Regions from separate parts of the Anoxybacillus sp. CHMUD genome, predicted to be linked through region 1. Evidence: riboswitches for the same ligand, from Rfam matches in the RefSeq annotation. Region 1 holds a riboswitch; each other region holds the start of a gene.
What was found. Region 1 has a riboswitch for S-adenosylmethionine ahead of metK (methionine adenosyltransferase). Riboswitches for the same ligand answer to the same signal wherever they lie in the genome.
Positions count from the first base shown of each region.

Region 2: linked by a shared signal. The riboswitch ahead of ETB99_RS06810 (methionine ABC transporter ATP-binding protein) and the one ahead of metK (methionine adenosyltransferase) in region 1 are both predicted to bind S-adenosylmethionine.
Region 3: linked by a shared signal. The riboswitch ahead of ETB99_RS13575 (methionine biosynthesis PLP-dependent protein) and the one ahead of metK (methionine adenosyltransferase) in region 1 are both predicted to bind S-adenosylmethionine.
Region 4: linked by a shared signal. The riboswitch ahead of mtnW (2,3-diketo-5-methylthiopentyl-1-phosphate enolase) and the one ahead of metK (methionine adenosyltransferase) in region 1 are both predicted to bind S-adenosylmethionine.

Region 1 is NZ_SDLG01000009.1:67,108-70,347, reverse strand. It holds gene pckA (phosphoenolpyruvate carboxykinase (ATP)) at 50-1,636, opposite strand; SAM riboswitch class I at 1,810-1,918, shown strand; gene metK (methionine adenosyltransferase) at 2,039-3,240, shown strand, end outside.
Region 2 is NZ_SDLG01000007.1:88,914-92,153, reverse strand. It holds gene ETB99_RS06815 (methionine ABC transporter permease) at 1-524, opposite strand, end outside; gene ETB99_RS06810 (methionine ABC transporter ATP-binding protein) at 514-1,542, opposite strand; SAM riboswitch class I at 1,618-1,723, opposite strand; gene ETB99_RS06805 (O-acetylhomoserine aminocarboxypropyltransferase/cysteine synthase family protein) at 1,881-3,173, opposite strand; gene ETB99_RS06800 (hypothetical protein) at 3,238-3,240, opposite strand, start outside.
Region 3 is NZ_SDLG01000027.1:13,097-16,336, forward strand. It holds gene ETB99_RS13565 (DODA-type extradiol aromatic ring-opening family dioxygenase) at 1-457, opposite strand, end outside; gene ETB99_RS13570 (cupin domain-containing protein) at 580-1,059, shown strand; SAM riboswitch class I at 1,174-1,281, shown strand; gene ETB99_RS13575 (methionine biosynthesis PLP-dependent protein) at 1,354-2,457, shown strand; gene metC (cystathionine beta-lyase) at 2,461-3,240, shown strand, end outside.
Region 4 is NZ_SDLG01000019.1:39,659-42,898, forward strand. It holds gene ETB99_RS11670 (carbon-nitrogen family hydrolase) at 1-432, opposite strand, end outside; gene ETB99_RS11675 (pyridoxal phosphate-dependent aminotransferase) at 529-1,701, shown strand; SAM riboswitch class I at 1,791-1,898, shown strand; gene mtnW (2,3-diketo-5-methylthiopentyl-1-phosphate enolase) at 1,959-3,179, shown strand; gene ETB99_RS11685 (2-hydroxy-3-keto-5-methylthiopentenyl-1-phosphate phosphatase) at 3,179-3,240, shown strand, end outside.

The sequences.
Region 1 (3,240 bases):
GAAACAATAAAAAAAGAAAAAAGCTGCCAAAACAGGCAGCTTTTGTTGTTTACGCGATTGGCCCACCGAGTTTTTCGATGCGTGGATCAACGTTTGTGAATTTTTTAAAGTTTTCCCGGAACTTCGCCGCAAGCTCTTTTGCTTTTTGTTCATATGCTTCCTGATCTGCCCATGTGCTTTTCGGTTGTAACACTTCATCAGGCACACCGGGAACGTGAAGCGGGATATGAAGACCGAAAATAGGATCTTGAACGGTTTCTACGTTGTTTAATTCTCCTTCTAACGCTGCTTTTACCATCGCGCGTGTATACGATAGCTTCATTCGTTCACCAACGCCGTATCCACCACCAGTCCAACCGGTGTTTACTAAAAACACTTGAACACCGTGGGCGTCAATTTTTTGACCAAGCATGTCTGCGTAACGCGTTGCAGGAAGCGGTAAAAACGGTGAACCGAAGCATGTAGAAAATGTTGCTTCCGGCGCTGTCACTCCGCGTTCTGTGCCCGCTAATTTGCTCGTATAGCCGCTTAAGAAATGGTACATTGCTTGTTCTTTCGTTAATTTACTAATTGGCGGCAATACGCCGAACGCATCTGCTGTTAAAAAGACGATTGTATGCGGATGGCCAGCAACGCTCGGCTGCACGATATTATCCATCGCTTCGAGCGGATATGCTGCGCGCGTATTTTCAGTTAATGTTGCATCGTCATAGTTTGGTATGCGCGTGTCTGGGTCAACGATGACGTTTTCTAATACAGAGCCGAAGCGAATCGCATCAAAAATTTGTGGCTCTTTTTCACGTGATAAGTTAATGCATTTGGCATAACATCCACCTTCAATATTAAAAACACCGTTGTTTGACCAACCGTGCTCGTCATCGCCAATTAGGCGACGGTTTGGATCAGCAGAAAGCGTTGTTTTTCCTGTACCAGATAAACCGAAAAAGAGCGCGACATCACCTTCTTGACCGACGTTTGCTGAACAGTGCATCGGGAAGATTCCTTGTTCTGGCAATAAAAAGTTCATGACAGAGAAAATGGATTTTTTCATTTCACCAGCATATTCTGTTCCACCAATTAGTACAGTGCGGCGCTCGAATGAGATGATAATAAACGTTTCTGAGCGCGTGCCGTCAATAGATGGATCAGCTTTAAATGTTGGTGCAGAAATGACTGTAAATTGTGGTTCATGTGTTTGTAATTCTTCCGCTGTTGGACGAATGAACAATTGATGAGCAAATAAGTTATGCCAAGCAAATTCGTTGACCACTTGAATCGGCAAACGATAAGCTGGATCTGCGCCTGCAAAGCCATTAAATACAAATAGTTCTTCTTTTGTCATTAAATAATCGATCACTTTGTTGTAAAGCTTATCAAATACCTCTTCAGAAATAGGTTGATTGACAGTTCCCCAATCAATTTTATGTTTCACAGACGGTTCTTCGACAATATATTTATCCTTTGGAGAACGGCCTGTATATTTTCCAGTTGTTGCACAAATTGCTCCTGATGAAGTTAGGATGCCTTCTTTCCGAGTTAGTACTTTTTCTACTAGTCGTGGTACAGATAAGTTATGAAAAACCCCATCCCTTTGTAAGAGTGTTGATAATTTGTTTGTCAGTTCAATGGAATTCATTGGACAAAACCTACCTTTGTTTGATTTATCTTTATGTAAAAAGTATAACACATTTTGATAAATAGTCCATACTAATTATTGTATTTTTCTTCAGTTTAATTTCAAAATAATCCATATAGAAAAACGTTGACTCGTTTCGTACGGATGTGGTATGATGCTGAAATGAACGGATACTCTTATCCCGAGTTGGTGGAGGGAGACAGGCCCGATGAAACCCAGCAACCGTCACATACGTGAAAAGGTGCTAACCTGTGGCAAGGGAACGCCCTTGAACGATAAGAGTGAAAGGCGCAGACAAATGCAAAAACCTTTCCTCTGAGGGAAAGGTTTTTTTCACGATAGACCATAATAAGAGGGATGAGTACCGTATCATTTGTCATTATACTGAGGAGGAATGTTTGAATGCCTAAACGTCGTCTGTTTACATCTGAATCTGTAACGGAAGGGCATCCGGATAAAATTTGTGACCAAATTTCCGATGCGATTTTAGATGCGATTTTAGCAAATGATCCAAATGCGCGTGTTGCGTGCGAAACGAGTGTAACAACAGGACTTGTTTTAGTGAGCGGAGAAATTACAACATCTACATATGTAGACATTCCGAAAATTGTCCGTGAAACGATTCGTGGAATTGGCTATACGCGTGCAAAATACGGTTTTGACGCAGATACGTGCGCCGTATTAACATCCATTGATGAACAATCTCCAGATATTGCGATGGGTGTTGATAAAGCGTTAGAAGCTCGTGAAGGACAAATGACAGATGAAGAAATCGAAGCGATCGGTGCAGGAGACCAAGGATTAATGTTTGGTTTTGCGTGCAACGAAACGAAAGAGCTTATGCCGCTTCCAATTTCACTTGCCCATAAACTTGCGCGCCGTTTAGCAGAAGTGCGTAAAGAAGACATTTTACCATACTTACGCCCGGACGGAAAAACGCAAGTGACAGTAGAGTATGATGAAAACGGCAAACCTGTACGCATTGATACGATCGTTGTTTCCACACAACATCATCCAGAAATTACGCAAGATCAAATTGTGCGCAACATTAAAGAACATGTCATTCAACCTGTCGTTCCAGCGGAGTTGATCGATGAAAACACAAAATATTTCATTAACCCAACAGGTCGTTTCGTCATCGGTGGTCCACAAGGTGACGCAGGGTTAACAGGACGCAAAATTATCGTTGACACTTACGGTGGTTATGCTCGTCACGGCGGTGGGGCTTTCTCAGGAAAAGACCCAACGAAAGTAGATCGCTCGGCAGCATATGCGGCTCGTTACGTAGCGAAAAACATTGTCGCAGCAGGTCTTGCGGATAAATGTGAAGTGCAATTAGCATATGCGATCGGTGTGGCGCAACCTGTATCGATCTCAATCGACACGTTCGGCACAGGCAAAGTATCTGAGGATGTATTAATTGAAGTGGTGCGCAACAACTTCGACCTTCGCCCAGCAGGCATTATTAAAATGCTCGATCTCCGTCGCCCGATTTATAAGCAAACAGCAGCTTATGGTCACTTCGGTCGCACGGACATTGATCTTCCTTGGGAGCGTACAGATAAAGCGGAAGCGTTAAAACAACAAGCGTTACAGTTAGCGAA
Region 2 (3,240 bases), on a different contig from region 1:
CCAGCACCGACAACTCCTGCCATCGCTGTATAACCAACGAGCGCGATCGCTGTAACTGTAATACCAGATACAAGTGCTGGCAACGCTTCAGGGAGAAGCACTTTCCAAATAATTGTTGCTGTCGTTGCCCCCATCGCTTTTGCCGCTTCAATGACACCTTTATCAATTTCACGAAGCGCAATTTCAACCATGCGTGCATAAAACGGAGCGGCCCCGATAATGAGTGCCGGTAGCGCAGCATTCGCTCCAAGAATTGTACCAACAACAAGTTTCGTAAATGGAATGAGCAAAATAATTAAAATAATGAACGGAATGGAACGAAAAATGTTGACGAACGATGCGATCACACCGTTAATAAAACGATTTTCCCATATGTTTCCCTTAGACGTTAAAAACAACAACAATCCGAGTAAAATACCAAGCACAAACGTTGCGACAACGGAGACGGCGGTCATATACAACGTTTCCGTCGTGGCCGCCCATATTTTATCCCAAACGACGTTCGGAAATAGTTCATTGAACATTCGCCAACACCTCCACTTCAACTTCTTGCTGGCGAATAAAAGCGAGCGCTCGCTCAATCTCCTCATTCGCACCGTCTAAATGAATGAACAACACCCCGTATGCTCCGTGATGTGTCTGCGAAATTTTCCCTTGTAAAATATTTATATTTAAATCGAATTGACGAATGAGTTGTGTGATGAGCGGTTGCTCAGCTGCTTCACCAACGAATGTCAGTTGAACAACTTTACCATTCGGATATCGTTCAAGAAGATGCAACATCGCTTCTTTCGTTTCTTCCGGCTCTGTCACTTGCTGAACAAATCGTTTTGTAATCGGCTGTTCTGGCTTGCGGAATACGTGAAGCACTTCGCCCATTTCGACAATTTTTCCGTTTTCCATGACCGCAACGCGATCACAAATTTTGCGAATCACGTGCATCTCGTGTGTAATTAATACGATCGTTAAACCGAGACGTTTATTAATATCAACAAGCAAGTCTAAAATTGAGTCGGTCGTTTGCGGATCAAGCGCCGATGTTGCTTCATCGCATAACAGCACTTTCGGATTGTTCGCTAATGCGCGTGCAATGCCAACGCGTTGCTTTTGTCCGCCGCTCAGTTGCGATGGATACGCATTTTCTCTCCCTTGTAAACCGACGAGTTGAATAAGTTCATCGACACGCTTCATCCGTTCTTCTTTCGTCACGCCAGCAATTTCTAACGGAAAAGCAATATTTTCGCGCACGGTTCGTGACCAAAGCAAATTAAAATGTTGAAAAATCATGCCGATTTGTTGGCGCGCTTGGCGTAACTGCTTCCCGCTAATTTTCCCCATATCTTTCCCATCAACAATCACTTCACCGCTCGTCGGCTTTTCTAATCCGTTCAATAACCGAATGAGCGAGCTTTTCCCTGCTCCACTATAACCGATGATACCGAAAATTTCTCCTTGTTCGATATGCAAATTCACATGATCGACTGCCGTTACATTCCCACTTGCTGCTTTGTACACTTTTGTTACATTCGATAATGTGATCACGTTGCTGTCACCTTCCTTCCATGAAAAAAGCCTTTCTGCTCAAGAGAACAGAAAGGCGCGAATCGTCCATTCTGTCTCTTATCTCTCAAAGCAAACGCTTTGTGTGAATTGGCACCATTTCAGCAGCGCTGACGGTTGCCGGGTTTCATCGGGCACATCCCTCCACCTCTCTTGATAAGAGCGCTTTTAAACGCTTTATTCAGTTAACGTTTTAATATGTTTAAGGATCATTTTAAACTACAAGAGTGAGTATATCATCGAAAGAAGGACGGTGTCAACGAAAAATAATAAAAATTTTTTGACATAGATAAACGTGCTAGCTATATACAACTAACACGCTACACATCCGAATACATCGACCGTACCCCTGTCGCCGCTTCAATCGCCTGTTCTAAGTCTTCAATTAAATCATCGACATTTTCAATACCGACCGATAAACGAATCATATCTTCTGTTACGCCGGATGCTTTCAAATCTTCTGAACTTAACTGTTGATGCGTTGTACTTGCAGGATGAATAATTAAACTTTTTGCATCGCCGACGTTTGCCACATGTGACCAAAGCTTAACGTTGTTAATTAACGTAGCCCCTGCTTCACGGCCACCTTGAATGCCGAAGACAACGACTGCTCCTGCCCCTTTTGGCATATATTTTTTCGCTAGCTCTTTTGCTGGATGATTGTCATGTTCAGGGTACAACACCCAATGGACTGCTGGATGGTTGTCCAAATACTCGACGATTTTTCTCGTATTGGCAATATGTTCTTTCATGCGGACATGCAACGTCTCTAGCCCTAAATTAAACTGGAAGGCGTTGAACGGGCTAATCGCCGGTCCTAAGTCACGTAACAACTGCACGCGTGCTTTGACGATATACGCCGCCGCACCGATGTCTGCGTATACGAGATTATGGTAACTTGGATCTGGCGCCGTAAACGCTGGAAACTTCGGCGAATTCCAATCAAATTTTCCACCATCGACAATGATACCACCTAACGTCGTTCCGTTACCAAGCAACCATTTCGTTGCCGAATGAATAACAATATCCGCTCCGTGTTCGATTGGCCGGCAAAGGTATGGCGTCGCAAACGTGTTGTCAATAATCAACGGAATGCCTGCTTCATGCGCAATTTCCGCAACTGCCTCAATGTCTAACACATGCAGGCTTGGGTTGCCAATTGTTTCAGCAAAAATCGCTTTCGTTTTTGGTGTAATTGCCGCACGGAAATTTTCTGGATCAGACGGATCGACAAAATGTGTTGTAATGCCGTATTTCGGCAACGTATTCGCAAACAAATTGTACGTTCCCCCATATAACGTCGAAGCAGAAACAATATCATCTCCCGCTTGAGCGACGTTTAATATTGCCATCGTAATAGCAGCCATGCCGCTCGCTACCGCTAAAGCACCAATGCCCCCTTCAAGTTGAGCGACACGCTCTTCAAACACCGTTACCGTCGGATTATGAATGCGCGTATAAATGTACCCAGCTTCCTTTAACGCAAACAAATTGGCCGCATGCTCTGTGTTATCAAACAAATACGCATTCGATTGATAAATTGGCACTGCACGCGCTTTCGTTACTGGATCCGTTTGCAAGCCACCGTGCACAGCAATCGTTTCAAATTTCATCGTTTCTCCCCCACATGTAATAATTTGTGAATATTTAGAATTTTAACACGATACATATTGCTCGTCA
Region 3 (3,240 bases), on a different contig from region 1:
CACGCAACGGGCGTAACGCTTTACCAAGTTGAAATAGCTGCTTTGGTGTCCACGAAGGAACAACGGATGCCTGAATAATTGGAACGTTTGCTTTTGGAAATAGTCGGCTTAACAATACCCATGAGCCGTGGTCAAGTCCGCGCTTCTCGTCGATATTGACGATGGGGGAGACGTGCTTCAGATGATGTTGGACGCGTTTTGCCCATTCGACTGAACCTTGTGCAGCATAAGTTACTTCGTACAATTCACGTGGGAAGCCGGAAAAGTCATAAATCATCTCATACGTTCCAGCGATCGACGAAACGGTCGGTTGGCGTGTCATCCAATGTGCAGTAAAGACGACGATAGCTTTTGGATGCATCTGTTTTCCGAGCGTTGTTAAAAACGATGTATATGCGCTATCTTCAATCGCTAACATCGGTGATCCATGCGCAAGAAATAAAGCAGGTGCTTTCATTATCTCACTCCTTTTTCTCCAGTGTACCATATATATTTCTGATTTGTCGATTTTTGCATGTGAGGCGCATGGTCGGGCAGTTGTGCATAACATGACGATGAATATGAAAAAGAGGTGAGAACATGTATTATTACTATCCGCATTACGTGTATCCAATGTATCCATATCCGATCATGCCTTATCCGCTTCCGAGGGAATATACGAAAGATTACGGACCGAACCCGTTTGTCATTCAAATTGAAGAAGCGACGAAACGAAACAATATGTTTCGTACGACGATATGGACAGGTTCGCATTTACAAGCGACGTTAATGAGCTTGCGTGTCGGGGAGGATATTGGTTTAGAAATTCATCCGGGCGTGGATCAATTTTTACGTATTGAACAAGGCGAAGGGATTGTACGGATGGGGAAAAAGAAAAACGAGCTAACGTTTGAAAGACGAGTGGGCGACGGCTCTGCTATTTTTGTCCCTGCTGGAACGTGGCATAATGTAATAAATATTGGAAACGTTCCGCTAAAATTGTATTCCATCTATGCACCGCCACAACATCCAGCGGGTACCGTCCATCCGACAAAAGCCGATGCTCTTGCGGCGGAATGAGAGAAAAGACTTGGGGGAAGCCCTCACGTGTTGGAAAAGGATAAAAAATAGTTGCAATTTTTCGGAAAATAAGATACATTAATTAAAAATCAGAAAATTCGATATTGTTTTGCGTTCTTATCGAGAGAAGCGGAGGGACTGGCCCGATGAAGCTTCAGCAACCAGCCGGAAACGGTCAGGTGCTAAATCCAGCGAATTGGCGTTCAATTCGGAAGATAAGAAGAAGCGATTGTCTATGGACAAAAAAGCCTTCTTCTTTGAAGGCTTTTATTTTTTTAGAAAGGAAGAGAGCGAATGAGTCATATCGAAACACGGTTAGCGCAAATTGGAAATCGAAGCGAGACAGCGACGGGGACGGTCAATCCGCCAGTATATTTTTCAACGGCGTATCGTCATGAAGGAATCGGACAATCGACAGGGTACGATTACATTCGAACCGGCAACCCGACGAGACGTATTGTCGAGGAGGCGATTGCGCAGTTAGAAGAAGGGGATCAAGGGTTTGCATGTAGCTCAGGCATGGCGGCGATTCAAACGTTGTTTGCGTTGTTTGAAAGCGGCGATCATTTCCTCGTTTCGGCCGATTTATATGGCGGAACGTATCGGCTATTTGAAAAAGGGTGGAAGAAATACGGTTTGTCGTTTACATACGTCGATTTTCGCGATCTCGATGCGGTAAAGGCGCATGTGACGGACAAAACGAAAGCGATTTTTTTAGAAACGCCGACAAATCCGCTCATGCAAGAGGCGGATATTGAAGCGGTGGCAACGTTTGCGAAGCAATATGGGCTTCTTCTTATTGTTGATAATACGTTTTACACCCCTGTGTTACAAAAGCCATTAACGAAAGGGGCGGACATCGTCATTCATAGCGCAACGAAATATTTAGGCGGGCATAACGACGTGCTTGCCGGGCTCATTGTTGCCAAAGGAAAAGAGCTGTGCGAGCAACTCGCGATGTATCATAACGCCATCGGTGCGGTGTTATCACCGTTTGATTCATGGCTGTTAATTCGCGGCATGAAGACGCTTGCGCTGCGCATGCGTCAGCACGAACAAAACGCAAAGGCGATATATAAATTTTTAGTCGAACATGAAGATGTGACGGACGTATTGTATCCGGGAAGAGGCGGCATGTTGTCGTTTCGCGTGCGCGATGAAAAATGGGTGAATACCTTTTTACGAAGTTTAAAACTGATTACGTTTGCGGAAAGTTTAGGCGGTGTCGAAAGTTTTATTACGTATCCCGCGACGCAAACACATATGGATATTCCAGAGGATATTCGCATCGCCAACGGGGTATGTAATCGTTTGTTACGTTTTTCGGTCGGTATTGAACACGCTGATGATTTAATTGCTGATTTAGCACAAGCGTTTCAGCGTATGAAAGAGGTGTGAAAAGTGGATATACAAACAAAGCTCGTTCACAATCAATGGCAAATTGATACGCAAACGGGGGCAGTGAGTGTCCCGATTCATCATGCGTCGACGTTTCATCAGTTTGATTTTGATACGTTTGGCAAGTACGATTATAGCCGTTCTGGCAACCCGACGCGTGAGGCGCTTGAGGAAACGATTGCGGAATTAGAAGGTGGAGTGAGCGGTTTTGCGTTCGCATCGGGCATGGCGGCCATTTCTACGGCATTTTTATTGTTGTCAAAAGGCGATCACGTACTGATTACCGATGACGTATATGGTGGAACGTATCGCATCATCACGGACGTATTGAGCCGATTTGGCATTGAACATACGTTTGTTGATATGACTGATTTAGATGCGGTGGCACGTCACATTCGTCCAAATACGAAAGTCATTTATATGGAAACGCCGTCCAATCCGCTTTTGAAAATTACAGATATTCGTGGGGTTGTGAAGCTTGCGAAAGCGCACGGTTGTTTGACGTTTTTAGATAATACGTTTGCGACTCCTTTGTTGCAGCGTCCGCTTGATCTCGGTGTCGATGTCGTTTTGCATAGCGCAACGAAATTTTTAGCAGGTCATAGCGATGTCATTGCTGGACTTGCGGTTGTGAAAGACGAGCGTCTCGCAAAACAGCTTCGCAAACTGCAATATTCGTTTGGGGCAGTGCTCGGCGTGCAAGATGCGTGGCTTGTGTTGCGTGGATTAAAAACGTTGCACGTTCGGTTAGAGCATTCGTCTCGTTCAGCTATGCAATTGGCG
Region 4 (3,240 bases), on a different contig from region 1:
ATAACAAATGACCCCCGCACACGTCGTTTCATCGAGCGAACATAGCCCGGTCGTTTCTCCCGCTTGTAAATATACATGCTCATCCATCAATTTAAACAAATGAAGTTTGCTATATTCACAAACGACATCGCCGTTTCGATGGACGATATACATCGTATTCGTTATGTTGTCCGCCACTTTTTTCGCGACCGATCCGCCGACGATATGCACATGATACGTGCGGGCAAGTTCGGAAAGAAACGCTTTCGTTTGTTCGCCGTTTTCATCAGCAATATGAGCAAGTCTCGTTAAATCGTAACCTGTCGTCCATAGTTCAGGTAAAACGACGACATCGGCTTCTTTCGCGATTTGTTCCATGTAGCGCACGACTGTTTGTTTATTTTTTTCCGGTGCTCCAAACGCAATGTCCATTTGTACGCAAGCGATATTCATCTCATTCACCTCAAAAAAATTTTCTTTACATTTTGATTTTTACGATATATGATTCTTGACTAGAATTTCAACCTTTTTGTGAAGTAGGTGTGAAAAATGAAAACATTTCCGCAATCGAACTTGTTACAGCAACTTCCGAAGCAATTTTTTGCTTCGCTCGTGCAAAAAGTGAACGCAGTCATTGCCGAAGGACATGATGTCATTAATCTCGGACAAGGAAATCCAGATCAGCCGACACCAGCGCACATTGTAAGCGCGATGCAACAGGCGGTAGCAAAGCCTATGTATCATAAATATTCACCATTTCGCGGCTATTCGTTTTTGAAAGAAGCAGTCGCGACGTTTTATAAACGCGAGTATGGCGTGACGATTGATCCTGAAAAAGAAGTCGCTATTTTGTTTGGCGGAAAAGCAGGGCTTGTTGAAATGCCGCTTTGCTTATTAAATCCGGGCGATGTTGTGCTCGTTCCTGATCCCGGTTATCCAGACTATTGGTCGGGGGTCGTGCTTGCGCGGGCGCGCATGGAAATGATGCCGCTACGGGCGGAAAACGGCTTTTTACCTAATTACGAGGAGCTAAACAAAGATGTCGTTCGCAAGGCGAAACTGATGTTTTTAAACTATCCGAACAATCCGACCGGCGCAACCGCAACGAAATCGTTTTTTCAAGACACGGTTTCGTTTGCTGAAAAACATCGTATCGGTGTTGTACACGATTTCGCATACGGAGCGATCGGCTTTGACGGGAAAAAGCCAGTAAGCTTTTTACAAGTCGAAGGGGCCAAAGACGTCGGCATTGAAATTTATACGTTCTCAAAAACGTACAATATGGCAGGATGGCGCATCGGTTTTGCGGTCGGTAACGAAAGCATGATCGAAGCGATCAACGTATTACAAGACCATTTATACGTCAGCATGTTCGGGGCGATTCAAGAAGCGGCAGCAGTCGCACTACTTGATTCGCAACAATGCGTCGCCGAGCTTGTCGCGACGTATGAAGCAAGAAGAAACACGTTCGTTCATGCATTGCGTGACATCGGCTGGGATGTGCAAGCGCCAGCAGGTTCGTTTTTCGCTTGGCTTCCGGTGCCAAACGGCTATACGTCGGAAACGTTTGCTGACCTTTTGCTTCAAAAAGCGCACGTGGCGGTCGCTCCGGGCATTGGGTTTGGCGAACATGGGGAAGGCTATGTGCGCACAGGGCTACTCACAAGCGAAGCAAGACTTCAAGAAGCAGCGGAACGCATCGGGCGGTTGCAACTTTTTTAAAAAATCGTTGACAAAATCGGCATGTGCTGTCATAATTCGAATTAAATTTGTGAAAAACGAACTGTTTGAAAAATTTTATACATTGCGAATTCTTATCAAGAGTAGGTGGAGGGACGAGCCCGATGAAGCCCGGCAACCGACTTAACAAGTGTTAAGCACGGTGCTAATTCTCGCAGCAATGAGCTGAGAGATAAGAAGAGACGAACGATTGAGCCTCTTCTTATGAAGAGGTTTTTTATTTGTAAAGGAGTGGGAAGATGATTACCGCAACATATTTGATTCATGACGACAAAGACTTAGTGAAAAAAGCGGAAGGGATTGCGCTTGGATTGACTGTCGGGTCGTGGACCGATTTGCCGCAGCTTGAACAAGAGCAGTTGAAAAAACATAAAGGCGTTGTTCAGTCCATTGAACAGCTCGAAGAAGATGAGCGGGTCAATACGTTTTTTGGCAAGAGACTAAAGCGTGCCCTCGTGCGCATTTCGTATCCGAGCGTCAATTTTAGCGCCGATTTTCCAGCGATTTTGACGACGACGTTTGGAAAATTGTCGCTTGACGGAACGATTAAACTTGTTGATTTAACGTTTTCTGACGAACTGAAGCGTGCGTTTCCGGGCCCGCGCTTTGGCATTGACGGCATACGCGAAAAGCTTGGCGTTTTTGACCGTCCGCTTGTGATGAGCATTTTTAAAGCGGTCATTGGGCGTGATTTACAATACGTCACCGAACAATTAAAACTACAAGCGCTCGGTGGGGTCGATCTCGTGAAAGACGATGAAATTTTATTTGACAATGACTTAACGCCGTTTGAAAAGCGCATTGTCGCAGGAAAACAAGCGCTTCAGGAAGTGTACGAACAAACAGGGCATCGAACGTTATATGCGGTCAATTTAACAGGTAAAACGTTTGAACTAAAAGACAAAGCGAAGCGTGCGGCGGAGCTAGGGGCGGACGTGTTGTTGTTTAACGTGTTTACATACGGACTTGACGTGTTGCAGGCGCTTCGTGAAGACGATGACATTCGCTTGCCGATTATGGCACATCCGTCGTTTAGCGGCGCGATCGCCTCATCGCACGTATATGGAGTTAGCTATGCGCTTCTTCTTGGAAAACTATTGCGCATGACCGGGGCGGATTTTTCGCTCTTCCCATCACCGTATGGAAGTGTCGCGCTTGAAAAAGAACAGACGGTTGCGATTGCCCATGAACTTACGAAAGAAGAACCGTTTTTACGCACATTCCCTGTGCCATCTGCCGGCATTCATCCGGGGCTTGTGCCGCTTTTAGTGCGCGATTTTGGCATCGACTCCGTCATTAACGCAGGCGGCGGAGTGCACGGACATCCGCAAGGCGCTGTCGGTGGCGGGCAAGCGTTTCGTGCCGCAGTTGATGCGGTGCTTGCTGGTCGTTCGCTTCATGATGCGGCAAAAGAAAACGAAGCGTTACAACAAGCGCTTGATTTATGGGGGGGCGCTTGATGAAGCCAATTATTTTTTGCGACTTTGATGGAACGATTACGTTAAACGACAACATTATTGC